Regions from separate parts of the Salicibibacter cibi genome, predicted to be linked through region 1. Evidence: predicted binding sites of a transcription regulator. Region 1 holds the regulator's gene; the other holds the start of a gene.
What was found. The regulator LexA, encoded in region 1, represses DNA repair genes until DNA is damaged. The targets are predictions, from matches to a motif close to CGAACATATGTTCG.

Region 1 (15,077 bases):
GCAAGAGGGACTCATCCATCATTCGGACCGGGGGAGCCAATATGCGTCCCATGACTACCAGGCCATTCTCCGGGAACACGGCATGCGCACAAGTATGAGCCGGAAAGGCGATTGTTATGACAATGCGTGCATCGAGTCTTTTCATGCAACCATCGAAAAAGATCTGCTTGCGCATGAAACCTACGATACACGGGAGGAGGCTAAGATGAGCGTTTGGGAGTATATTGCCTGCTTTTACAACGAAGAACGCACGCATTCCACCATTGGCTATGTGTCGCCTAACCAATTCGAACGGCAGTATAGACAAGCTCAAGGAGGCGATACGACGGCGTAACGAAAAACGCGGAAAACAAGCATGATCGTTATTGCTGGGAGCCGTGAACTTTACCTTTGACAGCTGTGCCCGATTCCGCGATCCGACGGTTGGGGATCGGGGCCCCCGGCCGCAGGATCGTGTGAATCGATCGGTTCGTGGTATCCTAAGCATGCGGCTGATGCTAACATGAGTTTTTTCTTCCAGCCGCCATCAGATGCACACCACGAACCGAAACAGCTGTCAAAGGCGGCGGATTTGGAGAAGAGTCGCTTGAAACTTGAAGACTGAAAAGGCACCAATTTTTGTGCTCGTATTATTGACATAACTCCACATGGCACCGAAAACATGTAAAATCAACCAATCTGAGGTTCCATAAACGACCAAATAACACCTTAAAAATGCTAAATTTCGCATTTTGAGATGTACCCGTCCATCCTGCTTTTACCACACTCAAAACAAAAAAACCTAGCCGCTTTGGCTAGGTTTTTTCGTTTAAGCTTTCGCTTCTGCCGCCAGTTTATCGCGAAGAACCATAGGCAAGATTCCACCGTGACGGTAGTAATCAATTTCCACCTCACTGTCGAAACGCACGACAGCTTCGAATGTTTTTGTGTTTCCATCGTGGTCCTCTGCTGTGACGGTTACGAGTTGCCGTGGCTTGACATTTTCGTCAATGTCTACCCGGAACGTTTCTTCACCGGTTAAGCCTAGTTCGTCGGCGCTTTCGCCCTCTTTAAATTGAAGAGGCAAAACGCCCATTAGCGCAAGGTTGCTGCGGTGAATCCGTTCAAAACTTTTGGCGATAACCATTTTAATGCCCAGGAGCGTCGTTCCTTTGGCTGCCCAATCACGAGAACTTCCCATCCCGTAATCGTCACCTGCAAGCACGACGAGGCCGGTGTTATCTTTTTTATATTCCATCGCCGCATCATAGATTGGCATAACTTCACCGCTCGGCCAGTGCGTGGTAAAGCCGCCTTCTGTTCCAGGCGCTAACTTGTTGCGAATGCGGATGTTCGCGAACGTTCCCCGCATCATCACTTCATGATTTCCACGACGGGAACCGTAGGAGTTAAACTGTGCCGGCTTTAATCCTTTTGATTGCAAATACTTTCCTGCCGGGCTGTCTTTTGCAATCGAACCTGCCGGAGAAATATGGTCGGTTGTTACCGAATCTCCGAACTTGCCAATGGCCCGCATTCCGCTTAAGGTCTCAATCGCCTGAGGGTCTTTTGACAGATTTTCAAAGAACGGCGGATTCTGAATATACGTGGACGCCTCGTCCCAATCATAGAGAGTAGCATCATCCGATGATTGAAACGCGTTCCAACGCTCATTGTTGTCAAATACGTTGCTGTACTCTTCTTTAAAGAGTTCAGGTGACACATTATCTTGAATGAACGTTTGCACTTCAGACGTGCTTGGCCATAAGTCGTTGAAAAAGACATCGTTTCCGTCTTTGTCTTTCCCGAATGAATCTTTGCGAAGATCGACATTAACGGTTCCCGCGAGCGCATAAGCCACGACTAGCGGCGGGGAAGCCAAATAATTGGCACGCACGAGCGGATGAATTCTGCCTTCAAAGTTACGGTTCCCGCTTAGCACCGAGGAAACGAGCAAATCATTGTCTGCGATCGCTTGCTCCACTTCTTCCGGTAGTGGGCCGGTGTTGCCGATGCACGTCGTACAACCATATCCAACGAGATTGAAACCGAGCTCGTCTAAAAACGGCATTAACCCTGAATCTTCAAGATAACGGGTGACAACTTTTGATCCGGGAGCGAGGGATGTTTTCACATACGCCGGAACATCCAGCCCTTTCTCAACCGCTTTTTTGGCCATTAAACCTGCACCGATCATCACGGACGGATTGGAGGTGTTCGTACAGCTCGTAATCGCCGCGATCGTTACGGCTCCGGTAGGGAGCGTGGACGTTTCGCCATTCGGATGCGTAATCTCCACTTGTTTGTCCAATTCATCTCCATCAAGTCCAAAACCTTGATTGCCTTCCGGACCGGTAACGGCTTCTTTGAACGATTGTTGCATATCATTGAGTTCGATCAAGTCTTGTGGCCGTTTCGGACCGGCCAACGCCGGTTCAATATTGTCCAATTTCAAAGGAACCACTTCTGAATAGTTCGGCTCGATGGCATCCTCGCTGTAAAACAACCCATTTTCCTGGCAATAGGCTTTTACAAGCGCAATTTTCTCTTCGCTCCGTCCTGTCAGACGCATGTAATTCAAAGCTTCTTCATCGACCGGGAAAAATCCGCACGTTGCGCCGTATTCCGGTGCCATGTTGGAGATCGTGGCACGGTCAGCAAGCGACATGGATTTCAATCCGGGACCAAAAAATTCGACGAATTTGCCGACGACGTTTTTCGAACGCAACAGCTGGGTGACTTTCAATGCCAAGTCCGTTGCGGTCGCACCGTCAGGAAGGCTGCCTTCAAGCTTCACGCCAACCACTTCGGGAGCAGGAAAATAAGACGGTTGTTCCAACATGCCCGCTTCCGCTTCAATCCCGCCGACGCCCCATCCAAGGACTCCGAGACCGTTAATCATCGTCGTATGGGAGTCCGTGCCGACGAGCGTATCCGGATAGGCGACCTTTTCTCCTTGGTCATTTTCTTTTACGTGCACAACATTCGCCAAGTATTCCAAGTTCACCTGGTGAACGATGCCGGTTGCCGGCGGAACAGCGCTGTAATTGTCAAACGCTTGGGTTGCCCAGCTTAAAAGCTTATAACGTTCTTCATTCCGCTCAAATTCGAGATTCATATTCCGCATCAGTGAATCGTTTGTGCCGAACTGGTCCACTTGCACGGAGTGATCAACGACGAGGTCTGCCGGAATCGCCGGATCGATCGACGCCGGATCGCCCCCTACGTCCTCCATCGCTTTTCGAAGCGAAGCAAGGTCCACGACCGCGGGAACCCCTGTAAAATCCTGAAGAATCACGCGGGATGGCTTAAACGGCACATCTTCGGTCCCGCCATCCTTCGTTCCCCAGTTGGCAAGGCTTTCCACGTGTTCCGAAGAAATCACTTTGCCGTCTTGTTGTCTCAGTAAAGATTCCAGTAATACTTTAATTGAATAAGGCAACTTGTTAATGTCGCCGATACCCGCTTTTTCCAAAGCGGCGAGGTCGTAATAATAGTAGGTTTCATTTCCTACATTCAGCGTTTTTTTCGCCTGATACATGTCGTTGGTTTCTCCCATGTATACCCCTCCTCTGTCTCTATCATATAACAATCTGTTAAAAATGTCGAAGCAAAACTAGCATCAAACCTCTCATGGGAGTTTGACAGTATTAAAAAAGCAAGGAGATGTGCTAAACTAGTCTTAAGAGTTTAGAACGTGGTGGTGAGCAACGTGGGTACAGATATATTTATGTGGTTGATTGTCCTTTGGTCTGTGTTCATGATTGTGTTCATGTTTATCGGCGGCTTTTTCATGTTTCGGAAGTTCCTGAAACGCCTTCCGAAAGAAGATGGGAACTCCATTCTCGACTGGCAAGACTACTATCTTGAAAAAACCCGCCATCTTTGGACACGCGAGCAAAGCGATTTACTGGAAGAACTCGTCTCGCCCGTTCCTGAATTGTTCAGGGACATCGCCCGTGAAAAAATCGCGGGGAAGATCGGAGAGCTGGCGTTAGATGAGCACGCAAAACAAATGAACGAAGACTTGATTATCCGCGGTTATATTTTGGCAACCCCGAAACGTGACCATAAATTTTTGCGAAAAAAACTGGATGAAAAAGAGATGGATTACAGCCAATATGAACAGCTGTTTGATTGAAAAAACCGGGATTCCGTTTTGGGAATCACCGGTTTTTTCACGTTCTTTCTCTCATGGGCACGTCCATGATCGGGGTGTTGATTTCTTGTTGTTTCTTTTTGAACATAAAAAGCATGGCAATGCGCCACGGAAGAATCATCCCGTATGCAAGCAAGAAAAACATCCCAGCCAGTTGAGGGAGATGGATTTGTTCCCCGATGATGAGCTTGATAAGCACACGGACAAGGAGCAATCCCATCAATAAAAAAATAAACAATTTGGATCTTTTCATATAGATATCGCCATTGTGTATTTCAAAGCGTGACGTGCGAATCAATAAATAAGAAGCTGCGGCACCGACCATCAGTGGCGCAATAATACGGGCAATGGGAAGATGCGTGGGTTCATATAAAAACATCAAGAAACCGGTGCTCATCATGAGTGGCGGGATAATGATTTTTTTCACAGTTGCCGGTTTTTTGATGGCTTTCATTCGCACTATGATAGCGAACGTCCCCATCATGGCCGCGCCAATCGTTGTAAGTATAAAAAGTAATGTTGTCTCTGTTATATTGCCCACCTCCTTCGTACAACTTAATCATACCTTTTTCAAGTAAGGTGATCAATATATGGCCGAAACGAGAAGTGACCAAAAACAAAAACACCCCCAAATCCTAAAGAGGTGTTCCGTGCGATTATTTTTTTCCTTGTTCTTTTTGCATTGCTTTCATCATTTGATTGATCTTCTTTTGGGATGGATTCTGTCCCATTTGCATCATCATCACGCGCAGCATTTGTTCATTGATCGGCGGGTTTTTCTTCATATAATTAACCATTGTTTTTCGGGCAATGAAAAACCCTCCCACAAGACCTGCGAGCAAGGCTGCCATTGCGATCAAAACAACCCAAATCGTACTCATGCGGTTATTCCTCCTTACGTCGATCGTTCGGCACCGGATAGGTTTCGCTTAAGCAAACATCATCTATTATACCGTATCGATCAAACGTTGAAAAGGGATCACGCATCAATTAACCAAAAAGATGGGTATGCATTTTGATCGGTTTCAACCACCCATATCTTTCCCGCTCGACATCACAAGCAAAAAAGTAAGGATCATACGCCTGTAATTGATCAAACCATGGCCATTCGTCCTCCATATGAAGGGTGCTCCAAATTTGCACTCTTCTTTCAGCGAGCATTAATTTTACTTTTTCGCTCCCTTCCAAATAATAGATGAGACCATCATCTCTTCCCTGCGGAAAAGGAGTTATTTGCGCGGAAGAAAGCCATTCCCCCAAATGATGAATCGAAATCGGCTGACAAATATAATCGACTTGTTTTTGGACTTCATGGCGAAGGGAAGGTACTGTCTCATACTCTTTAAAAAGTTGAAAGAGTTTGTTTTCCAATTGGATAAATTGCCGGGCGATTCCCGGCTTTAGAAGATAGATGTCATATCGGTGCACATGCTCGCCCTCCTTTAGATGTCCTTCCCATTATTTTAATGCCTGTCCGCAAAATAATATGTCAACATTTGTATGATAAAACCCGGTAATGATCGACAATTTTTTTGTCCCGATAACATTCTTTCGCACAAAAGGTGCCCTGGCGTTTATCCAGGACACCTTCCCAGGGCGCTGCTTACTGTTCCAGTAAGGTCTTCACTTCATTTACAATAGTTTCTTCGTGAAATCCGAAAGCTTCCATCACAACGTTGCCGGGAGCTGAAGCTCCGAATTGATCGATGCCGATCGTCTTGCCGTTCGCTCCGGCATAACGTTCCCAACCGAACGTAGCCGCCGCTTCCAGTGTCACCGTTGGAATAGCAGTGTCGATGACCGATTGCCGATAAGCTTCCGATTGCTTTTCAAAAAGATCCCGGCTCGGCATACTGATGACACGAACGGCAATGCCTTGTTCGGAGAGTTTCTCCTTTACTCCCATAGCGAGTGCAACTTCCGATCCTGTCGCGACAATCGCCGCCGCCGGCCGATCGGCATCCGCCAAAATATAAGCGCCTTTTTTCACGTTTTCATACGTGCGCGCCGGATCCGTCATCGTTGGAAGCCCTTGTCGCGTTAATACGAGGGCGGTCGGATGATCTTTTGCTTCCAGCGACAGCCGCCAAGCTGCAACGGTTTCATTCCCATCCGCCGGCCGGATAACGGAAAGGTTCGGCACCGCACGCAACGATGGCAACTGCTCAATCGGTTCATGGGTCGGTCCGTCTTCGCCGACCGCAATGCTGTCATGGGTAAAAACATAGGTAACGGGAACACCCATTAACGCTGACAAGCGAACGGCCGGCCGCATATAATCGGAAAAGACGAGAAAGGTTGCTCCATACGCGTGCAAGCCTCCGTGTAAGGCAATGCCGTTTAACGCTGACGCGGTGGCAAATTCCCTCACCCCAAACCAGACATTACGGCCTTCACGGTTGTCCTTCGTAAAATCTTCATACGCGTCCATCAATGTATTATTGGAAGAGGCGAGGTCGGCAGAACCACCGAACAGCCCGTCCACTTGAGACGAAATCGCCTGAATTGTTGCCCCTGAAGCTTTTCGGGTGGCAAGTGTATCTTCTCCGGCAACGTAACTCGGCAACGTTTGCAACTGATCCGTTTGCCAATCACGGTCAAACGCGCGCCTGAGTTCTTCGGCTTTTTCCGGAAATGCCTTGCTGTACCCCTCAAATGTTTTCATCCATTGTTGATACCCATCGACGGCTTCGTCTTGTTTCTTTTCAAAATAAGCACGAACATCATCGGGAATATGGAACGGTTCGTGATCCCATTCATATGCTTCTTTTACGAGCGTGGCTTCTTCATCTCCAAGCGGCTTCCCGTGTGCTTCATTTGTGCCTGCACGGTTTGGCGAACCAAAACCAATAACGGTTTTTACTTCGATAAAACTCGGACGGGGATCTTCTTTCGCCTCTTTAATCGCGCGGTCAATAGCCTCAACATCATTACCGTCTTCGATAAAGATCGTGTGCCAGCCATACGCTTCATACCGCTTGCAAACATCCTCCGAAAACGCGCGATTCAAATCGCCGTCGAGGGAAATATCATTGGAATCGTAAAGCACAATCAACCGTCCCAATTGCTGGTGGCCGGCTAAAGAAGCGGATTCCGAAGCGACGCCTTCCATGACATCCCCATCACTGCAAATCACATACGTATAGTGGTTGAATAATTCATATCCTTCCCGGTTGTACGTTGCGGCAAGATGGGCTTCTGCCATTGCCATCCCTACCGACATGGCAATGCCTTGTCCGAGAGGGCCGGTCGTCGCATCTACCCCCGCCGTATGTCCGTATTCTGGATGGCCGGGTGTTTTGCTCCCCATTTGCCGGAAGTTTTTCAACTCTCCGAGACTCAAGTCGTATCCGCTTAAATGAAGCAAACTGTACAGCAACATGGAGCCGTGGCCTGCGGATAAGACAAAACGGTCCCGATCCCACCAACCAGGTTTCGTCGGGTTATGTTTGAGATGCCTCGTCCATAATGCAAAGGCCATCGGCGCTGCACCCATGGGCAACCCCGGGTGGCCTGCATTTGCTCGATTGACGCTGTCGATGGACAATGTCCGTATCGTATTAATGGCGCGTTTTTCTATGTTTGAAGTCAATGTTTCCATCCTTCCCTTTATGAATTGTCTCTATTGTTATGATATATGGTTTCTAAAAGTAAAACAAGAATATCTTTCATCCTTTTTAGAAAACCGGGCGTTTCGCCAAGCTTTTATGACGAAAGCTTTCGTCCAATTTATGCAGGCAAGAAAATTTGAGTTATATTTTCTTATCTGCTAAGAAAAAAAGCGGCGCATCACTTTGACGAGCGATGCACCGCTTTTTATCGTTAGTAAGAACGGCGGTTGCCTTTTGCACTGCGTAATTTTTCCGGGGTTACTTCGTTTCCGTTCTCATCGACGACGGATACATTTTGAATCTGCTGTTTAAAAGAGGTCCTGAAATTCTGTAGATATTCTTCCCGCAAGCCTTTTTGCTCGTCTTCCTCATCTGCAGTCAACCCCGTCGTTTTCTGTCGTTTGGCTAATTCATTAATACGGTCAAGCTTTTCATCGGATATCAATGAAGCTCCCCCTTATAGAATCATGAATGATGCTTAACGACACTATAACGTTCATGCCCGCAAGAAATCAACAGGCAACAGTTCATATTATAACCTAAATGAATGGCTGAATATAAATAGTCCCTGATATGCTTTCTTTTTCGTCCCCATTCTTTTATTCCCTCTACCAATCCGTATGTTCAACCGGTGTTGGCACAAGTGCTGTTGTTTGAGGATGCCCTTCCGCTTCCGCCTCACTTGTCCCAATCGAGTGATCGGCAACCAACGTCATAATGATGATAGAAAGGGCGAATAAAAACAATAACATGCGTTCTTGTCCTTTTCCGCGTTCTTTTCCAACTTGTTGGTTCATTATAAGAAAACCTCCGAAACGTTTGTTCTATTTATTAGTATAGCAGAACTATCGTTCGTGTCAAGCATTTTAAGGAACTAATGTTTGCAAACGTTTGTTTTATATGATAAGCTATAAAAAATAAATATTAACGAGGTGAATGAAATGAAAAAGCTTTCGCAACGACAAGAAACGATCCTTGCATTTATTAAAGACAATGTAAAAAAGAAAGGATATCCGCCTTCAGTAAGAGAAATTGGGGAAGCGGTCGATCTTGCCTCGAGCTCAACCGTTCACGGCCACTTGGCCCGATTGGAAAAGAAAGGGTATATTCGTAGAGACCCGACCAAGCCAAGAGCGATTGAAGTCCTTCATCTGGATGAACAAGGAAACGAAATTTCCGAAGCAGACAAGCCGGCAAGTGCTTATGTTCCTTTAATCGGAAAAGTAACCGCAGGCGTTCCCATTACAGCCGTCGAAAATGTAGAGAGCTATATGCCGTTGCCCGACGATTTTGTCGGAATTGACCAGGTATTCATGCTCACCATTGAAGGAGACAGCATGATTGACGCAGGAATTCTTGATGGTGACCAGGTGATTGTGCGCCAACAACCGACCGCAAATAACGGTGATATTATCGTAGCGATGACGGATGAACAAGAAGCAACCGTCAAACGCTTTTATAATGAAGGGAACCACATCCGATTGCAGCCGGAAAACCAAGCGTTGGAACCGATCATTCTTGACAATTGCCAAGTGCTTGGAAAAGTAAGCGGTGTCTTTCGTACGATCTCGTGAAAAAATTGCAAACCTAAGAGGGCGGGAAGATCAAACGTTTCCTTCCCTTCCCAATTTCAGGGTTTAAGTTGACATAATAATATTATTGGAACTTAATTCCGTTTCTGTTTTACTATATGCACATCGCATATCTGTTTAGAACGGCTTGATTATTTTTTCTTCCCGTTTCGGTTTTTCTTTTTGCGATAATGCCCTGCTGTGATCAGTACAGCGAGAATCAACAGCCCGGGCATGGAAGCCGCGATCGCTAAAAAAAGACCAATTTCCAACACACCCATCACCTCGCGATCTTTGCCAATATGGTATGTATAAACGAGCGCGAGGTGATGCGACGAATGATTAGATTGGCACGTTGTTGATGAGACTCCGAATGATGGATTGGTTCGGCGTAATGGTCGTCATGAAGGGGTCCATGAAGACCGAAATAACGTTCGGAGCTTCGATTGAGTAACCATGAGGTGTCCATGGAGCCCGAACGGAAATATGCGGTCTCCACTCTCGCTCTAATCAAAGAACCTTTTCCACGAAAATAACCCCCGAGCTGATTTCGCTCGAGGGTACCTTTACACGCGCAACGTGCAGGGAATTTTTTTGTTATTCATTCTCCAGAATCGAAGAGACAATATGCAAAGAGTCCCATTCTCCCCCGGAGACGCTTATAATCGGATACTTTTTCGGATAAAAATTGTCTCTAATCTCCTCAACGGAAAGCCCTTCTTTGTGAAGATGTTTTACCTCTTCGGAAAGGTTCTCAAGGTGATCCAGTTTTTGCTTTAACATCTCTTTCCCGTTTTCTACATATCCGGCATGACCACAAAATAACGATTCAAAATCATAAGCGAGCAATGTTCGGATGGAATCCATCGTTTGCGGAATGGATTCGCTGCTCATAATGACCTTCGGTTTCGGTGAGACAAATAAATCCCCTGAAAATAGCGTACCGTTTTCTTCATCGAAAAGCGCGACATGATCATCGGCATGACCCGGTGTATAAATAACTTTCCATTCCCGATTTCGAGATTGGATCGTACCATCGAGTAGCGTGGCCTGAAACCCTTCCCGCTTCCCCCAAGTCATCTGACGATACTCCGGATAGGGCGAATCTTGGGCACATATACCAATCCCTTTCGGATGAACATGAATAGGCACTTCAAAGTTTCGCTGCAACCACGGCGCTGTTCCGGAATGATCTTCATGGCTATGGGTAAGGGATACAAAATCAATCGAATGCGCTTCATAAAAAGGAATAAGTTCAGACTCCATGCGCGGTGGTCCGGTATCGACTAACATCCCGTCAACCAAAAAGGCATAGACGATATTTGTTTTTTCCCCTCCGAGAACAACATCCATTTTTACACAAGTCACATCTTCTTTTTCGTATACTTGCATCACAGTTGCACTCCTCTCCTTTTTTTATTATTTTGAAACAACTGCCATCGTACAACGAGCGACACAGATCAACTTTTCATTTTCATCGGTTATTTGAATATCCCAAACCATAGTCGTGCGTCCTTTATGAAAAGGCGTAGCGGTTGCCGTAACAACGCCGTCGGTTTTACTGCGAATATGGTTTGCATTAATCTCCATTCCTACCGGATTGAATTTTTGCGGATCTATATTCATTGCCGTCGCCATCGTTGCCGCCGTTTCCGCCAACGCAACCGATGCCCCGCCGTGCAGAATACCGGCCGGTTGCCTCGTCTTAGATCCCACGGGCATCGTCATGATCAAACGGTTGGAACTGAGTTCCACATACTCCATTTCTAGTTCGCCAACAAGGGAATCTTTACCCCGCGTTCGCATTTCTTCGGCAAAAGCTTCCTTATCATCCACATCATACAAATCCAATACATCTTGAGAAACAATCATTCCTATCCGCTCCTTCTGTTTGGTTTTATTTAAGAATGTTCATTCTAAATCAATCAAAAAATAACATTTAATCGTAGACAATCAGTGTCATGCCTTATTCCATTTTTTTTCCTTTTATTACGCGTTTTCACCAACACACGTAATTCCACAAACGAATTATTGAGAACCTGTCCATTTGAGGGAATGGATCGGTACTCTTGTCCCGCTAGGTACAGCTTTTCTTCCGTTTGAGGATTAGATCAGGATTGTCATTCCTCTCGAACCAGCTTTCCCTCTCTTTGAAGGTATGAAGTTACACTTGTGTAGGGACGCCTCTGACCCTTACTACGCATCCATTTTCCCATTTTAGTGCCCAATGCTGGGTGACCGAGTAATTCAACCGCTCTGCACTAGTGGAAGGCGATGTATCAAGTTCCGGTTGCCTCTTTAGTAATTGATAAATATCCCTGGGAGATAACAATCCTTCCGTCTCAGGATAAAATCAATCCTCTCCGTTGATTTATCATTAGAGGATCTAGTTATATATTACCAAAATAGATGATTAAAGTCAGTTGGGAAATCGTTGAGTGGGGACTATTTTTAGGTTTTCCCGATTTTTTGGTGCCACAACCACCACGTGGAGACTAATATTAAGCAGATCCCCATTATTTCAACCGTTTCCCTCCTCGTACTTGCAAGTTTTCCTAATAGGCGTATAATGAAGGAAGATCATTAAAATATTTTTCCGCTAGAGGTGTCGAAAGACTGAGAGGGACGTGCGTCCTAACTCTTGGAACCTGACCTGGTTCATACCAGCGTAGGGAAGTGGATGGCATGGATGTACAGGTGCGAACGCCTGTGATGTATGCTTTGCTTCCCCCTGTGGATCACAGAAAAGGGGATTTTTTTATGCACCAACGGACGCTTGCAATGGTTGAAATCGCTTTGATGACGGCACTCGCGTTTATTTTGAGCTTCGTGAAATTTCCTGGACCTTGGGCACAAGGCGGCTCGGTTTCTCTTATCATGGTGCCGATTTTCATTATGGCTTTTAGGCGCGGATGGCGCGTTGGGGTTTTGACAGGATTGCTCGTCGGGATCGTGAATTTAATGTATAATGCCTCAATTATTCATCCGATCCAAATGCTATTGGATTATCCGGTGCCCTACGCAGTTCTTGGACTTGCCGCATTGTTTGCTTTTCGCAATAGCAAGGGGAAATTGTCCGTAAACTGGGCGTTTTTCGGTTTGTTATTCGCCGGCTTCTTACGATTTCTATCCCACGTCGTCTCCGGTGTTGTTTGGTTTGGGAGTTTCACCCCGGATGGAATGAATGCTTATCTCTATTCGGTTGGGTACAACATTTCCTATTTATTGCCGGAAATTTTGATCACCCTTGTTGTCCTCTACATCCTCTCCAGGGCACAGCCTGATTTTTTTCCAATAAAAAAAACTACCCCTCATCTTCCCTCTTAAGAACTGTGCACGGGCGCACCATACGTTCGTGCATGTTACTTTTCATGCCTCCCCCTTGACTGATGGCTCACGCATGTTATTATAATAATGACCAATTTGTTCATTCGGTCATTTTCTCGAAAAGAGGTTATCAAAAATGATCACTAACAAACGCGCCACGATTTTAGAAGCAGCGAAACGGGCGTTTTCTTTATTTGGCTATAAAGGCACATCAGTCGCCCACGTTGCCAGGCTTGCCGGTGTTGGCAAGGGCACGATCTATACCGAATTTAAAAATAAGGAAAAAATGTTGGAAGCCGTGATGGATGGCATTTTACATGATCTCGGAACCATTTTTGAACGGGTGAAACACAACGACGAACAATCCATTCTGAAATTGCACCGTGCCTTATATGATACGTTGCAATATCGCAAAGAGCATCAACTACTGACGCATCTTGCCGAAGAAGTCAATGTCTACGGTACGAAAGAAGCGGTGTCTGCGATGCAAAAGGTTGAAGATTTCATTATCACCGCTTTGGAACAGGCCATTGCGCAAGGGGTGGAAAAAGGTCGTCTGCAAGTAATGGACACGGAGATCACAGCCTTCACCATTTATAAATTATACATTGCGTTCATCGTTGATTGGGAAGCGAAAAAACGTCCGCTGACGGAGGAAGAATTGTTTCAGGTCTTTGAAAATCACATTTTTAAAGGAATCGTTGTTCGATGATACACATAAATGATGTTTTTTTTGAATAAAAAATGACCATTATATTATTATGGTCATTCGGTCGAATCAGGGGGTTTTACATTGAAGGGTTTTATTGCCGAATGGAAGGCTATTTTCGCAGACAAAAAAATGCTCATATCGATCATCGGCATTCTATTGGTTCCTGTTTTGTATGGAGGCATTCTGCTTTCGGCTTTCTGGGATCCGTACGGTCAGCTTGAGGAGCTTCCCGTTGCTATTGTGAATGAAGATGAAGGAGCTGAATTGGACGGAGAAGAAGTGAATGCCGGGGATGAATTCGTAGACGAACTATTGGAAAGCGAAGATTTCAATTGGCATGTGACGGATGCCGATGAAGCAAAACGAGGCTTCGATGCGTTCGATTATTATTTATACGTTTTCATCCCTGCTTCTTTTTCTGAAGATGTGTCTTCTTTACAGGATGAGGATCCTGAAAGTGGAATGATTTATTATGATATCAATGAGGATGTTAACTTTGCTGCCTCTCAAATGGGCACGCAGGCGGTGGACACGATTGAAGAGGAACTGTCCCGGACACTAACGGAAACTTATGTGGAAGTGATCGATGATGCATACACCGAGCTGGCGGACGCAACAGTAGAGCTTGAGGAGGGAGCTGAAACACTTGCGGACGGTGTGGATTCAGCGCTTGAAAACATGGGCTCCCTTACGGAAGGTTTGTCAGACTTGCGTGAAGGTGCCGGCTCCTTACATGAAGGAACGAACGAAGCCGCTGAAGGCACCAATGAATTGCGAACGGAAGTAGAAGCTTTCGCGGAGTTTTTCCATAACAGTGAAGAAATCGATCAATTGGAAGACACGTTGAACGAGATGCAAACGGATGTAACAAACGCCCGCGCTTATTTGGAAAGTGACGATGCGGAACAACTGGAAGAATCCCTTCGTTCGCTTGATGAAAATTGGGCGGCTGCAAGCGCCTCCCTGCAATCAGCCGAAGATTCGCTAGGCCAATTGGACGATCGTCTGGAAGACATTGACGAACCCGTTCAAGACGCACAAGGTACCCTCGATGATATCCGCGAGATGAATGATCGCCTGGATCAATGGCAAAATCGGGCAAATGAAAGCTTGAATGATTTAGAATCGTTTGCAGGGACCTGTTACGAATGGCAAGAAAGGCTTGACGAATGGGATGACGCCGATGAAGAAGCTCAAGGTTTATCCGATTATATTGCTGAAAACTACCCGGAAGATGAAGAATTACAAAGCTATGCGGATACATTTTCAGAAACAGTTGACGGGATTGACGCCGAAGATGGTCAATCGTGCCAACAAATCGATGAAACCATAGATGCTTTAAATGAGACGTATGATGATATGGAAGAGGCAACGCCGGAGCTTTCAGAGCAACTCGAAACGATCGATGCAGCATTCAATGAAACCACAGATACGATTTCCGACGGACAGGAAGACGTGTCAAACTGGATAAATGAAGTAAGTGAGGAGTTGGAAAATGCTCGTACTGCCGCACCGGAAGGGATCGGTGATGGAGACATCGAGCTATTGGAAGTGTTTCCGCAAGCAAGATCCACATTGGCAGATTTGGATGAATCTCTTTCCCAAGCAGACGAAGTATTCTCATCGGCAGACGCTACGATCGATGAAGCGGAACAGGCGGTGCAGACGCTTGATGAAGGCGTACAAGATTTGAACGAAGGAGCAGACGAACTGTCGTC
Region 2 (15,077 bases), 710 kb from region 1:
TTCGACAATATCCTGTTCTGCATCGAGTTCGTAATCCGCACCTTCGGAATAGTCATTTGCCGCGTCCCAAAGAAGGAACTCGTAAATGTCATTATCATAAAGCGCCTGGATCTGTGCCTCCACTTCATCGGCGCCGTATTCCATCCAATCGCCATCTGACAAATAGGAAGCGGTGAAGTCCTGAAGCCAAGGTCTGGAGATCGGTGGGTCTTCCATATCATCCATCAGTTCGTTTTCCAATTGAGCATATTCGTCAACAATATCATAGGGCTCAAGATCGGGTTGATCGATACCAAAATGCGGTGTCCAGTGGCTTGGATAAATCATCGATGACATAATATCCACGTTTTCGGCGATTTCCGTAAAGTTTTGCCCGATCCCCGGTGTCTCGTCTACTGTTGCCGCGTAACCGAAAATATCACCCGAAACTTTCACTCCATAAGGCCTTAACTCTTCACGGGCATACTCGACAAAGTCGGTGACGGCATCCACTCTATTTTGAACATTATCTTCTCCGGATTCGGCATAATTCCCTTCAGTGTATTCCAGGTCATCATCACGGTTTTCAAATCCTTCAGGGAAGCGTATATAATCAAACTGAATTTCTTTAAATCCCGCTTCAGCTGCTTCTTTGGCTACCTCAATATTATACTCCCATACTTCTTCAGAGAATGGGTTGACAAACGATTCGCCGCTGTTGTTTGACCAAACATCCCCGTTGTCCAAAAAGGAAAGCTCCGGTTCTTCCTCAGCCAACTCTGTATCTTTGAAAACAACGATCCTGGCAATCGGATAAATATCGTTTTCTTCGTATGTATCCATCATGCCCTCCATATCGTCGATGATCTCATTAGTATTGGCCTGGATACGCTCATCGTCTGAATCCGTTTCATAGGTGATAAACCCGTGATCATCTTTAACGTCAACTACGATGCTGTTCAGAGTTGTATCATTAACTAAGTTTACAAGGTCATCAGCATTGTCGCCCCCCATGGAATGGGCTGTCGAAAAGACCCCCTTGACACCGTCTTCCGGGTATTCAATCTCAACACCGCTGTCATACGTAAAACGATCGGGAATTAAGCGTGGAAGCGCGAGCAAGTCATCGTCGTTTAGCTCAAATAATGCTTCTTCTTCCTCTTCCCCTCCTTCTTCCTCGCCATTCTCTTGTTCTTCTCCATCTTCTTCAGCAGAAGCCGGATCATGATAACTGCCAAAAGCTACAGCTCCCGCTAATAAAGCGACGGTTATTTTTTTGCTCATGCGCTCGCCTCCTCCAGTGTATCGACGTCTTCAAGTGCGTTCTCCGTTGCCAATAGCTCATCATGAATGTTTTCAAGGAGCTGGTGGGCTTCTTCTTGAGCATCGTTAACGGTCTCAATTCCATCAGCAAGAAATTCGAAATCGCTATCCTCGCCTAATCCACTGAAATATTCGTCTTGGGTCTGAAGTTCCGAACCGTATGTTTCTACATAATCGTTCAATTCATTATGTAAGGAAGCGGTTTGTTCATTTAACTGTTCCAATTCGTCCATGGGCAGCTCTTCACTGTCTCCATCTTCTAGCACAGTCGCTATGATTTCATTTTCCATCTGCATGGCTTGCGCTGCATCGTTGATCGCTGCCAAATAAGATTCCCTCTCTTCAAGATTTGTGAACACTTGAGCATCCCGTGTTGAAAAAAGATCAGCTTCGTTTTCTGCCAAGTCTTCTTCAAATTCCTCTAGCATCCCTTCCTCCTGGGCCAATATATCATTAATGTAAGCGATAACGTTATCTTTTTCATTTTCTATTTCAACCACCGACGACGTAGCATCTTCTATACTGACTGATTCGCTGCAACCTGCAAGCGAAATCGCACATATCGTAATGGCGACCGTTTGCACCCATCCTTTCATTGGATCCCCCCCTTTTTTCTACTAAAAAACTTATTCATAGTATATCAGCTTTACACTTATTACTAAATGATTTCTCTTGCATTTTTTACCTACGGATTGCTTTAAATTGATTACAAATGGAAGAAAGCGATACAAAAGTGGTATTATTTAGTTGATGATAGGGATAGCCTTGGACCCATTCACTGGGTATTTATTTTTCGGGGGATTCAACGAGGTCTGAAATCCAGTGTTCGGAATCCCTAACGAAGGAGGTGTGAAGCCATGAAGATTTATGTAGATGCGGATGCTTGTCCAGTTAAAGATATCATTATAGAAAAGGGGCGTGCCGCAAATATTCCCGTTATCTTGGTGAAAAGTTTCAACCATTACTCGCTGGAAAAACAACCTGTCGGCGTCGAAACGATCTACGTCGATACCGGTGCGGATGCTGCGGATTATCGCATCACGCAACTCGCCGACGCCCATGATCTTATCGTGACGCAAGATTACGGATTGGCTGCCCTTGGGTTGGCGAAAAATTGCACCGTCCTCCACCATAACGGTTTCGTCTATTCGAATGAAAATATCGAACAATTGTTAAGCAGTCGCCATGCCCAAGCAAAAATGCGGCGAAGCGGCCAGAAAACAAAAGGACCGAAACTGTTCACCGACGAAGATCGCGAACGATTCAGAGAAGTATTGCAAGAAGCACTTGAGACTTAGAGGTGCGAAGGATCGAAGGATGTGTTCGTGTGTTTTTGAACGCCAGAGGGGCGTAGTGATATCGCCAAATGCCGCTGTTGGCAACCTAATGCAGGACACCCGAAGCTCATCCACTCAAGAAAAATTGGTTTTTCGCTAAGCTTTTATGGCGAAAGTCTTGCCAGCAAAAAACGAGGCGATCATGCCTCGTTTTTTTCCTAATACGTTTGTTGTACGTTATACATCTCATCATTTTCTAATTCAATGAAGAATTCCAACCTGTAAATGTCATCTTCATTAAGTTCCAACGCGGAAATCACCTCTTGAGCCATCTCTTCGTCATCCTGTTGGGTGTCAATTTGGAGGTTTTCAAGCACTCCCTCGATCTCTTCTCTCGCGTCGTCCCCTTCGCTTGAGTCATCTTCTTTTTCTACCTCGGCGTCCACCTCGTCATTCTCCGCTTCATACTCGAACTCCCACTCGGTGTCATCCGTAAATTGGATTTCTAATTCCATTTCACGTACCCCTTTGTCAAGCGCCGTTTCTCCGTCACCGGCGGTATCTTCCCCATTCATATCATCCATACCGTCCATCTCATCTTGCCTGTTGCCATCATCGGCCATATCGTTGCTCAAATCCTCGGTCATGTCCCCGTTATCATCATTCCCGGTTGCTTCGCCATTTCCGTTCATATCCCCGTTCTCTTCCATGGCATCGCCGCTTCCATTCATCCCGTCGTCCCCGTTTTGATCGTCAGCAGTTCCGCAAGCAGAAAGCAAAAGCGCGAGGCCAAGGGTCGTCATTCTTTTCCACTGCATAGAATTGTATCCTCCTTCTAAGTATGGGTGAAGGCTCTCGCTTAGCTTGCCCGCTTCCCGCAAACTTAAACAACATTTCTATGCAGTTTCTTTATTTTTTTCGCCCCCACCCTTAACGAGCTGCAACAACAGAACGAACCGAGATGAGTAACGCCGGAAACTCTTCGATGTTTGCCTCTTCGGCATACTGGTCAATATGGACACGGAAATCCTGCAACAACCGGCACGTCTCCAATCCGACGCAGACCACCATTTTATCCGAACACCAAACCGCCAAATCTTCCTCCAATTTCTGCGCAAAGGCATGCACTTGATCGGGCGCCGTAAACAATACCGTATTGATCCAATCATCGGCGACCAAACGTGAAAACACATCCTCTTTTACGCTAGAAGATTTTCGGCGAGCGATTTGCCAATACGAAGATCCATTTTTCGGACATGTCCCGACCGTCAATTCAGGATCCCCGTTCCTCTCCGACGGCAATCCATGCGCCTTAAGTGTCTCTTCCGTATCAACATCTTCCCCGGTCACATACGCAGGCAACCAGCGTAAATCATACCCCTCGTCTTTCCAATTCTGTAAAAAAAAACCGACACTACACGCATCCTCAAAATGCACACGCCGATAAGCCGTGAGCGGTGAACGAAGACGTTCCCGATTGAACGCAAACACATCCCCGGGATAAGAAAAAACGTGCGCGCCGAGGCGTGTCAACATACGGGTTGTGTCTTCCCTGCCGGTCACATCCCCACCTGCCCAAAGCACGCTTGTGCCTTGTAAAGGTAAATCCTCATACCACTGCAAATCCGCGTGAAACCGGGCCGTTTCCCCTACAATGACAAGCGCCGGGTTCGTGATCATTTTGGTCTCTACCTCGCTTGCAATCGTGGTGATGGTGCCATTTACCGTTCGCTGCTTCGGGGTCGTCCCCCATTGTACGACTACCGCAGGCGTTTCGGCACTCCACCCATCGCTTGCAAGCCGCTGCATCCAGAACGGTAGGTAATGCATGCCCATGTAAAAAATTAATGTATCTGCTCGAGGCAAGACCACCTCGGACAACGGCATCTCTTTGCGGGCGTGCCCGGTAACAAAAGCAACACTTGTGCTGAGTGAACGGTAGGTGGCCGGTACCCCGGCATAAGAAGCACCGGCAAGCCCGGCGGTCAAGCCGGGAACGACCTCATAAGCAATGCCTGCCAATCGGAGCGCCTCCGCTTCTTCGCCGAGATGGGCAAACACACCCGGGTCTCCGCCTTTTAAACGGACGACAAACTGCCCTTCCTGTGCATAATGCGCAAGCATCGTTTGGATCGTCGATTGCCGGGTGGCGTGACCTCTCGGAATTTTGCCACTATATATACGTGTGGCCTCTTCTTTTGTATGTTCCAATAAAAGCGGGTGGACGAGCCGGTCATACACAATTACGTCCGCACGTTCCAATAATGCTTTCCCCTTTTCCGTCAACAGTCCCGGGTCTCCCGGCCCGGCGCCGACAATGGCCACGCTCCCTTTCATCTTAAGCCCACCTTTCCACACTCACGAAGGCCGCAAGAGATCCTCCAATTGTTCTACAAGCTCATGCACGTTCTCCTCGGTTGAACGTGTACCCGTTTGCAACGTAATATCCGGGTCCACAGGTGCCTCATAAGGCGCGCTGATACCGGTGAACGATGGGATTTCCCCACTGCGCGCTTTTTTGTATAATCCCTTTGGATCACGGGCTTCGCACGTTTCAAGCGGACAATCCACAAACACTTCAATGAAACGCCCGTCCGGCAATCGCTCTCGCGCCCTTGCCCGATCATCGGCATAGGGTGAAATAAATGCAGTGCTCACGATATGGCCCGCATCGACGAACAGACGGGCAACTTCGCTGATGCGGCGAATATTTTCGACCCGATCTTCCTCGGAAAAACCAAGGTCGTTGTTCAAGCCATGGCGAACATTGTCCCCATCCAAAACGTAACTTCGATACCCATGATCATGAAAGTAACGGTCGATGGCATTTGCGAGCGTTGATTTTCCCGAACCGGATAAACCGGTAAACCATAATACAAATGCGGAATGGTTATTTTTTCGCTCCCGTTCGGTTTGGGAAACGGCAGCATCATGCCAAACGATATCTGCATTGCTCATCTTTTCTCCCCCTATCTATTGAACTGTAGACCGGTATGCTTCCATCAGCACGTTCACAACTTCACGCCTGCTAAATTCTTTCGGCGGTGCTTCACCGTTTCCAAGCATCTCCCTGACTTTTGTGCCGGACAATATCACATGTTGCTTCGAATCATGGGGGCATGTTTTGGCGGTCGCCATTGCTTCACAAGCATTGCAATAAAAACTATGTTCAAAAAACAACGGCGAAATGCCAAGCGCTTCGGCTGGGAACTGTTTTAATAACGTCTGCGCTTCATAGGTGCCGTAATAATCCCCAACACCGGCATGGTCTCTGCCAACGATAAAATGGGTGCACCCGTAGTTTTTACGCACAAGCGCGTGAAAGACTGCTTCACGGGGACCCGCATAACGCATGGCAGCCGGAAATACGGAAAGCTGGACCCGATCTTCCGGATAATAGTCCGACAACAGCACTTTATAACTTTTCATACGTACATCGGCAGGGATGTCCCCTTTTTTTGTCGCGCCAACAAGCGGGTGTAACAACAAGCCATCCACCGTTTCCAATGCCGTTTTTTGGATGTATTCATGGGCGCGGTGCACGGGATTCCTCGTTTGGAAACCGACGACCGTCTGCCAATTTTTTGCCGCAAAAGCTTCCCGGGTTTCTTGCGGTGCCAATGCTTCCGCTTCAAAAAGCCCATGCTCGACGGGACGGACAAGTGTAATTTCGCCGCCCACATATACGTCCGGTCGCGCAAAAAGCTGCGCAACCCCCGGATGAGCCTCATCTGCCGTTTTAAATACTTGCGTCGCTTCCTGTTCTTTGTCAGGTCGGTAAATGTCAGACACTGTTATCCACCCGTACGTAACGCCGTCTTTTTCCAAAAGGGCCGCTTCTCCGATGTTTAAATCAGCCGCCAAAGCTTCCGTAACGGTCAAGGTGATCGGCAGACTCCACACCAAGCCATTTTCCAGTTTCATAGAAGAAACAACATTTTCATAGTCCCGTTTGTTTAGAAAACCGGTTAATGGCGAATACGCGCCGTTTGCAATTAATTCCAGGTCTGCAAGCGCCATTTCATCTAATGGGATTTTTACTTTTGCCTCCGGCAAATCGGCTCCATACTGCCGTCTGTCGATCAGCGAACCCCCATGGGGAATACTCGTACTCATGCGTTATCCTCCTCAGTATGTTTTAACGTTTACCAATGCAGCCCGCATTCGGTTTTTTCCATTCCGCTCCATCTTCCGCTCCGTTCGTCTGCACCATCGAGCACTTGCGCCGTGCATGGGGCGCATCCGATGCTTGGATAATGATTATCATGCAACGGATTATAAGGTAACTCCCTGTCATGAATATGCGCCCATACATCTTCCTGCGTCCAATGAATGAGCGGGCAAATTTTCAAGAGTGAAAAGCGATGATCTTTCGCGATAAACGGGGTTTCCCGCCTCGTAGGCGACTGTTCTCGTCGCAACCCGGAGATCCAGGCTGTATATTGAGACAATTCCCGTTGCAATGGTTCAAATTTACGCATTTGGCAACATTGATCCGGGTTGCGTTCCCATAAACGATCGCCATGCTTTTCCTTTTGCTCTTCGACCGTATGTTCAGGTGTCAGCGCTTTGATGTTAAGAGTCGGAAAAGATTTTCGTACGTCATCGAGCAATGTATACGTTTCTTTGAAATGCAAGCCGGTATCGAGAAAAATAACATTTGCCCCAGGATTCACTTCTTCGATCAAATCAAGAAGCACCATCCCTTCGGCACCAAGGCTGCAGGAATATACAAGCTGATCTCCGAACGTTTTATAAGCCCAGGCCAATACATCGGTTGCCTGTTTATTCGCCAATGCCACGCTGTTCAATTCCTTCATTTCCTCATCGTTGAGTGTCGACATGGTCATCAATGGAAACGCCCCCTTTGTTTTGAAATTCCCTGCCGTAAGCAAAAAAGGATAAATCCTAACTAATTTTATAGGAATTATATGTTCTATGAGAATATTTTATTCAGAAACATTGAAAATGTCAATACACAATTTTAAATGTGCTGCTTCACTATTTATTTTCCAATTTTCAGTTAAATATTGGCGAACCTCCGCCCTAGAGGTTTTTAAAACAGTGTCATTGGCCGGTAGTGAATCGGATCTAAATTGGTAACGGTAATTCCGAGTAAACGCACCCCTTTTCCTGCCATGCCGACCTCTTCCCAAATGCCTGCCGCCTGATCATAAATCGCTTCGGGCGTTTCAAAATAATGCGGGGCGCTCACTTGTCTCGTTAACGTTTCAAACGACCGATACCTTATTTTCAGGACAACCGTTTTCCCGTGTTTTTGCACGCGGTTCAATGCAGTAACCACTTCTTGTGCGATTTTCCTTAGTTCATCCGTCACTTCGCTGTCGGTCGTCAAGTTATGAAAATACGTACGTTCTTTGCCGACAGATTTTCGTTCCCGCTTCATATTTAGCGGCTTGTTATCGATCCCGCGAGCACGGTGATAATAAGAGATACCCGCCTTGCCGAAAAGGGAAATGAGATCCATTTGTTCCATTTGATACAAATCTTCCCCGGTGTATATGTTAAGGTTATGCATTTTTTGCGCTGTCTTCGGACCAATGCCCGGGAATTTCTCAATCGGTAACTTTTTTAAAAAAGGAAGCGCTTCATCAGGTGGGACAACGGTCAAACCTGCCGGTTTTTTCATATCGGAGGCGATTTTTGCGATGAATTTATTATAGGAAACACCAGCGGAGCTTGTCAGTTTCGTTTCTTTCCATATGTCTCTTTGAATTTGCTTGGCGAGAATCGTCGCGCTCGGAATTTTCTTATTGTTCGTGGTGACGTCCATATACGCTTCGTCGATGGACATAGGCTCGACCATCGGCGTGTAGCGTTGCATGATCTCCCGAATTTGCAAAGAAGCTTCTCTGTATGCCCGGTAATTTCCGTCGATAAAAATCCCGTGCGGGCACTGCTCGTATGCTTTATAAGCGCTCATGGCCGAGTGGACACCATACTTTCGCGCTTCATAATTCGCCGTGGAAACAATCCCCTTCCCACCGGTTTTTTTCGGATGTTTGGCGATAATCACCGGCTTCCCCTTCAAAGACGGATCATCCCGCTCCTCGACAGACGAAAAGAAAGCATCCATATCAATATGTATGATTTTACGCGATGTATCCCGCTGCGGTTCGGGCAGTTGAAAATCATGAGAATCATGCACGGAATTTCCCTCTTTTATCATAGTATCTATTGCTATTATATCGAACGTACGATCCTGGGTCAAATCGTAAAAAAACCCTAAAGTTCGTTCACTTTAAGGATGGAAGGATAAGCATTTTATTTATTTTGGAGGATCAGCGATCCATTCTGGTCTCGAGTTTTTCCTTAAGATCGAACGATCGCTTATAAAGAGATTTAATATCGCTTTCGTGATGTTCGATCGTTCCTTTCATGATTGTCACATTTTCGGAAACGTCCACTAATTGCTTATGCATCACATCCTGCTTTTTTTCTACTCCATCAAAACGATCATTCGCTTCGGTTCGAAAGGATTGGAGCTCGGATCTCACTCCTGAGATTTCCTCGCGGAGCTCCGTTTTCATTCCGGTCATCTCCGTCTGCAATTCACGGATCGCGTCCAATAGCTGTTCGTTTGTTAGACTCATATTCTTCACCCCACTTCATTCTAAGTGTATAGAACTAATGTTCTTTTTTCAAGTATGAAATGCTGTTTCTTAGAAGTTAATGTCGGACACTTTTGCAAAAATAAAGGTGCAAAGTGCCCGAAGTTTCTCATCACTATGACGGCGGTTTTGCCTCCATAACAGCTTTCTGCATCATTTCCGCATAAGGATAGCCATTGTCGGTGTATTGTTGCGTTACTTTTTCCACATCGTAAGGCACACGTTCAATACTCACACGAAAACGTTCTTCGTCTGCGCGGACAATAATATAGGATGCTTTGCTTTGGCCGTCAAACGGCAAGCCTACGCTACCCAAATTGGCTAAACACTTTCCGCCGACGTAGCGCACATACGGAAGGTGAATATGGGCATACAAATATAAATCCGCATCTTCTTCCACCATCAGTTTGTTTTGTAAATGCTCAGGTGATTCATGAGGCAACACGACATCAAACAAACTTTCCGGCGTGGCATGAAACGTGTGCAACTTAAGGTGTGAATTCAACTCCCAATGAAACTGTGTCGGAAGCTGTGCCAGGTAATCTAAGTCTTCCGTTTCCAATTGCGCCATCGTCCATTCCCGTTCCTCGTTCATCATCGCCACCTTAGCTTCCGGAACCTCGCCTTCCCGAACACCGCGCACGACCCATTCATCCGCATTGCCCTTAATCACCGGACATTCCAACGATCGAATGCGATCCAACGCCCGTTTAGGCTCCGGCCCCCGATAGCATAAATCGCCTAACACGGCAACGCTGTCCACATGGTGTTTTTTTATATCAGCAAGCACTGCATCCAAAGCGACCGCGTTGCCATGAATATCCGAAATGAACGCCATCTTCATGTGAAAATCCTCCTTTTTGTACAGGATAGGAGGATTTGTAAAATAAAGCAATGATTAAGTGTCGCTCTTCGTCAGTTTCAGGAACGTAAACATCCCGATCGCACAGGTGATGAAGATCGTCGCGCCCATTGGTACCGCTGTGTCATTAATGCCGGCGAGCGGGGCTGCAGTCGCGCCGATCAAAAGCGGCAACATCCCGAGCAACGCGCTTGCACTCCCCGCCCGGTGCCCTTGCTTGGCAATCGCGAGCGTAAAAGACGTCGTTAAAACGACCCCCATACAAGTCATGTAAATAAAAATGGGAATCACAATCATATACAAAGGCCCCTCGATGAGAGTCATCGCGAACAATAACGCGGCCGCGCCGGTGCCAACGATGACAGCCGTTCGTAGAAATGTCCGCTCGGGAATGACGCCAGAAAAACGGCCGACGAGAAAACTCCCGGTAATAATCGCTGCCCCGTTCATGCCGAAAAGAATGCTAAACGCCTGCGGCGAAACGTCGTATATTTCCTGGTACACGAACGGTGTCCCTGATACATAAGCAAAACTGCCCCCATGTACGAACCCGAGCGTGAGCGCGTAGCCGATAAACGAACGGTCCCGAATCAAATCCCCGAGCGTACGCATCGTGTGCCCGAGGGAACTCGGCATTCTTTTTTCCTCCGGCAACGTCTCCTCCAATTTCAAGGAGATCATCAAGACGATGAACAGCCCTAAAAACGCCAGAAAGTAAAAAATACTCGTCCAATCGGTGAAGGAAAACCATAAAATCCCGCCGCCGGCCACCGGCGCGAGCATTGGTGCCACCGCGTTAATCACCATTAAAAGAGCGAAAAACTTCGTCAATTCGCGGCCGCTGAACACATCACGCACGACCGCCCGTGAGACGACAACCCCGGCCGCCGCCGTAAAGCCTTGCAAAAAACGGGCGGCAATAAGCGTCGTTATATTCGGCGCCACGGCGCAAAGAAGCGAGGTCAGCGCAAATAATAGAATGGAGATGATTAACGGTTTTTTTCTCCCTTGCGCATCACTGATCGGGCCGACCACCACTTGCCCGACCCCGAGACCAATGAGACAAGCGGTTAAACTCAACTGCACGAGTGAAGCCTGTGCGTTCAAATCATCGCCGATCTCCGGAAAACTCGGCAAATACATATCGATATTCAGCGGCCCTAAAGTGGCCAGCATCCCTAGCAAAATGGCAAGGCCAATCCGTTGCAAACCTGTCGGGTTATGTATCAAGAAAAAAACGACCTTTCAAAGAAACATAGAATATAAACATTGCTATTCTACGTGAGGATGAAAGGATTGTCTAGAGGCAATTAGAGGTGAGCGGCGGGAAAGCACGCGGTTAAACGTTGCGCAGTGGTATTTTGAGTCTTCTGATACATGTTCTGAGGACGCTCAACGTTGCTCAGTGGCATTTTGAGTCTTCAGATACTCGTTCTGCGGACGCTCAACGTTGCTCAGTGGCATTTTGAGTCTTCAGATACTCGTTCTGCGGACGCTCAACGTTGCTCAGTGACAATTTGAGTCTTCAGATACTCGTTCTGCGGACGCTCAACGTTACTCAGTGGCAATTTGAGTCTTCAGATACTCGTTCTGCGGACTCTCAACGTTACTCAGTGGCAATTTGAGTCTTCAGGCTAGGGTTTTAGAGACTTATAATGGTTGCCGAACGCCAAATTAGTCCGGTGAATGTGACAAAATATGGATCGACGATTTAGGGTGAATATAAAAGTTAAAGGATCGATTTCGACTTACAGCAAATCACACGAGCCCTTCGCGACGGGCAAGAAGAAACAGAGACAAAGATAGATGCACTGCTGGGGTCCGATGTACAAACTATACGAATTGACCTGAACACTGTTAAAGAAAATATGGCAACCAAAAAGGATCTTGACTATTTTGATCGAAAAATAGGGAAACACGACCGAGAGCTAGATAAGCTGAAACGACGGTCTGGTTAATATTGGATAAAAAAAGACCACGAGCAAACTCTTACGCTGTTTGCCGGTGATCCAAAAATGCATTATTTTGACTCAGTTTTTTCATCCTGAAGTCGATTATAATACTGCACGCTTGTCATAGCGCCTTCGTTCACCATATTGGCATCCTCTATGTCTGAAGGCTTGCCCAAATTTTTAAGATACGATGAATCTTCTTTCCCTTGTATTTTCGCTAGCTGTCTCTTTACTTTCTGGCGATTTTCCCCCTTTGACAAGTACACTGCTCCAGCGACTGCCCCGGCTACACCAACTGCTTTTGTTACTTTCCCCATTGCTGTACCATCCTTTCATTAGATATTCTTTAACTAATGATCGCAAGATCCATCTATAACTACTATACCCCTTTTATTATCTCGCATAACTAGTATTCATAGAAATGGTTAGCTCGTTGCCCAATAGCCGACGGGCGGGAGGATCGAGTAGGCCTTAAAAGAAGTCGTTGCCAATTTTTCGTGGCGTAGTGAAAAAACGGCGTTCGATGAGCACCATTGCTTCGATGAATTGACGAATCACATGGGATGTAACCGATACGTATCGGTTACATTCGAAATCACTTATCTAACCATCTATTCTTAATAAAATCTTCAAAGTCATCTCTCTTATCTAGGCTTAAGCGATGTTGATGATATTTATCGTATTGACTCGTGGCCAGCTGATCCGCTACTTCTTTCGATATTTCACCCGCATTTTCCAAGATGTCGCGTTCATTGAATTTAAGAAAAGCATTTAACCTATCTATCCAGTTTTCCATATACATCGGTTGATGACGTTTGGCTTGTTCTTCTGCATAATCAAGATACATCGTGACAATTCTGTTTAGTGAATCTAATTCATCTTCTGTCAAATAATTCTTAGCTATCGTCACATCACTTTTACGAACTCTTTCACCTTTCCATGCTTGTAACCCCATGTTTTCGTTTTCAGCATTGGCTCTTTTAGAAATGAGTTCCGCGACAGTATATCCATGGACCGCAAAGTGTAGTTTGTTTTGGACTGTTGCAAAAAATTGTTGCGTGAGTTCAGCTTGAGGCTCATAATCCACGGAGGTGGCATATATAGGGATTGCTGAACAACTTGCAGCTATCAGCTGAAGCCGGGATGTCGCTTCCATGGCTTCGCTTTCCGCGGACGAACGGTCAAGCCTCCTCGCGCAAAACCGGCGCTGTGGGGGCTTGACGCGTCCGTTTTTCCGCTGGAGTCTCGCCATTGCAGCACCGTCCCTCCGTACATTGCCAGAAGTGCAAGGGTTTTTTGCTTATAGGATGGATTTCCTTGCATCCAGTTTTGACAACACCAACGGAAAATGCTTATGTGCCAGTCTTTTTCCGCTATTCAGCAGTCCCTATATATCAGTAATCTTTTGGTAAAACTTTTTTCTAAAGCGCGGATATCTCAGATGCGTTCAAGTAATTCGTCGAAATAATCTTCACCACTATTTCGCATTTCTTTTAGTCGATCATCATCCATGGTAAAGCCTTTAACTAAATATTCGTTGAGTCTTTTAGTAGCCCAATTCCTAATCTGTGTACCACGGTGTGAACGGACCCTGTATCCAACTGCCAGGATAATTTCGAGATTGTAAAATGACACATCTCTTTCAACTTCTCTTTTACCTTCCATTTGAACTATTAGTTTTTGCCGAATAGTTTCTTCTTCATCCAATTCGTCTTCGGCAAAAATGTTCTTTATATGCTCATTTATCGTATTAACACCTTACTGATTTATATTGTGTATATATATCTGTAATTCCTTCTAGAGAACCATTTAGCATTTTTCCAAAGTGCCGTTCCTTAATTGGAACAAAAACTAAATAATCCATTTTCACACCATTTAATTTCGCAAAATCTAACAGCTGATTGAATTCTTCAAAATACTGGCCTCTCAATGCAATATTAAATATAACATCTAAGTTATAATGAAGAATTTTCCTTTTAATATTTCTTGACCCTTCCTTTTTTTTGCCGTAAAGTATTTGGAACACTTTTCACTGTCTCACACTGTGAAGATATTCTTAATGTGCTTATTAATTGTATTTACTCCCTTTTGGTACAATACCGCCATCGCTTTCTGCGTCATCCATACAGTCCTAATTTCTAATCTAACATCTATTTTCGAATATCTGTCTTCTGTTGTCTGATAGATTAGGATATTTGTTTTATTCGACATACATCTATTACGCCCTTTGCTCAATTTTCGCCTGTTAAAACGATAAGTTCAGCAGAAAACTTGAAAAGAACGAAGCTCATTTGTTAGTGTTTATTCATCTTCAATATCCTTGTCGAACTATTGTTTGTATTTATATTATATCACACATACGTTCTTAAGGGTAGCTTTTAAAAGCAAAAGGGACGCTCATTTTTCTATATCCTCAATTGGGTACTGGATTGCTCATATATGCTACAATAAGTGAGAATGAGCCCAGCTTTGAGGGAAAGGAGCTTCTCTACCATGCCATCTTTCAACTACGGCAATACAACGATTGATTACTCCCTCCATTATCAAGCGCATAAAAAGGATGTTTCGATTGCTGTTGAGTGGCTGGATGGGGTTCAAGTGACAGCACCGTCTGATATTTCAACGGAAAAACTCCATGACATCCTTCGTAAAAAGGCTCCCTGGATGATAGAAAAATGGTATGAATTTAACGAGATTACCGTTCCAGCTTGTCCTAAAGAATTTGTAAGCGGCGAAAAATTCCCGTACTTAGGGAGACAATATCGTTTAAAAGTGTATAAGGAAAGCGATCGTTCTCGTGCTGACCTTGCTTTTCAAAAAGGGCAATTTTTGGCTTATATCCCCGAAACGAGCACCAACAATGAAAAAAACGACCAGCTTTATGCCTTGTTCAAAAACTGGTACATACGCTACGGCCAGCGAAAAGTAAATGCACGAGCGAAACTATATATCCAAAAACTAAATGTCTCTCCTCCTGCGAATCTCACTCTCAAAGAACAACAATTGCGCTGGGGATCTTGTACAAAAGAAGGAGCCATCTATTTGAATTGGA

Region 2: dinB (DNA polymerase IV) is a predicted target of LexA. The motif match lies at 8,790-8,803, and genes of this name have one in related genera.

Annotation. Positions count from the first base shown of each region.
Region 1 is NZ_CP054706.1:1,885,006-1,900,082, forward strand. Features, by position in the region: partial or broken gene HUG20_RS09660 (IS3 family transposase) at 1-334, shown strand, start outside; gene acnA (aconitate hydratase AcnA) at 809-3,538, opposite strand; gene HUG20_RS09670 (DUF2621 family protein) at 3,710-4,120, shown strand; gene HUG20_RS09675 (CcdC family protein) at 4,158-4,679, opposite strand; gene HUG20_RS09680 (YneF family protein) at 4,795-5,019, opposite strand; gene sirA (sporulation inhibitor of replication protein SirA) at 5,129-5,566, opposite strand; gene tkt (transketolase) at 5,742-7,730, opposite strand; gene HUG20_RS09695 (DUF896 domain-containing protein) at 7,961-8,194, opposite strand; gene HUG20_RS09700 (hypothetical protein) at 8,358-8,546, opposite strand; gene lexA (transcriptional repressor LexA) at 8,691-9,323, shown strand; gene HUG20_RS19485 (hypothetical protein) at 9,473-9,595, opposite strand; gene HUG20_RS09710 (MBL fold metallo-hydrolase) at 9,918-10,712, opposite strand; gene HUG20_RS09715 (hotdog fold thioesterase) at 10,740-11,126, opposite strand; TPP riboswitch at 11,912-12,012, shown strand; gene thiT (energy-coupled thiamine transporter ThiT) at 12,006-12,647, shown strand; gene HUG20_RS09725 (TetR/AcrR family transcriptional regulator) at 12,784-13,359, shown strand; gene HUG20_RS09730 (YhgE/Pip domain-containing protein) at 13,441-15,077, shown strand, end outside.
Region 2 is NZ_CP054706.1:2,596,468-2,611,544, forward strand. Features, by position in the region: gene HUG20_RS12945 (putative glycoside hydrolase) at 1-1,263, opposite strand, end outside; gene HUG20_RS12950 (YkyA family protein) at 1,260-1,898, opposite strand; gene HUG20_RS12955 (YaiI/YqxD family protein) at 2,160-2,600, shown strand; gene HUG20_RS12960 (YusW family protein) at 2,798-3,397, opposite strand; gene cobA (uroporphyrinogen-III C-methyltransferase) at 3,510-4,916, opposite strand; gene cysC (adenylyl-sulfate kinase) at 4,938-5,537, opposite strand; gene sat (sulfate adenylyltransferase) at 5,553-6,695, opposite strand; gene HUG20_RS12980 (phosphoadenylyl-sulfate reductase) at 6,725-7,423, opposite strand; gene dinB (DNA polymerase IV) at 7,636-8,676, opposite strand; gene HUG20_RS12990 (hypothetical protein) at 8,882-9,193, opposite strand; gene HUG20_RS12995 (metallophosphoesterase family protein) at 9,327-10,055, opposite strand; gene HUG20_RS13000 (Bcr/CflA family efflux MFS transporter) at 10,110-11,303, opposite strand; gene HUG20_RS13005 (hypothetical protein) at 12,094-12,342, opposite strand; gene rhuM (RhuM family protein) at 12,621-13,181, opposite strand; gene HUG20_RS19185 (hypothetical protein) at 13,154-13,348, opposite strand; gene rhuM (RhuM family protein) at 13,463-13,732, opposite strand; gene HUG20_RS13020 (M48 family metallopeptidase) at 14,519-15,077, shown strand, end outside.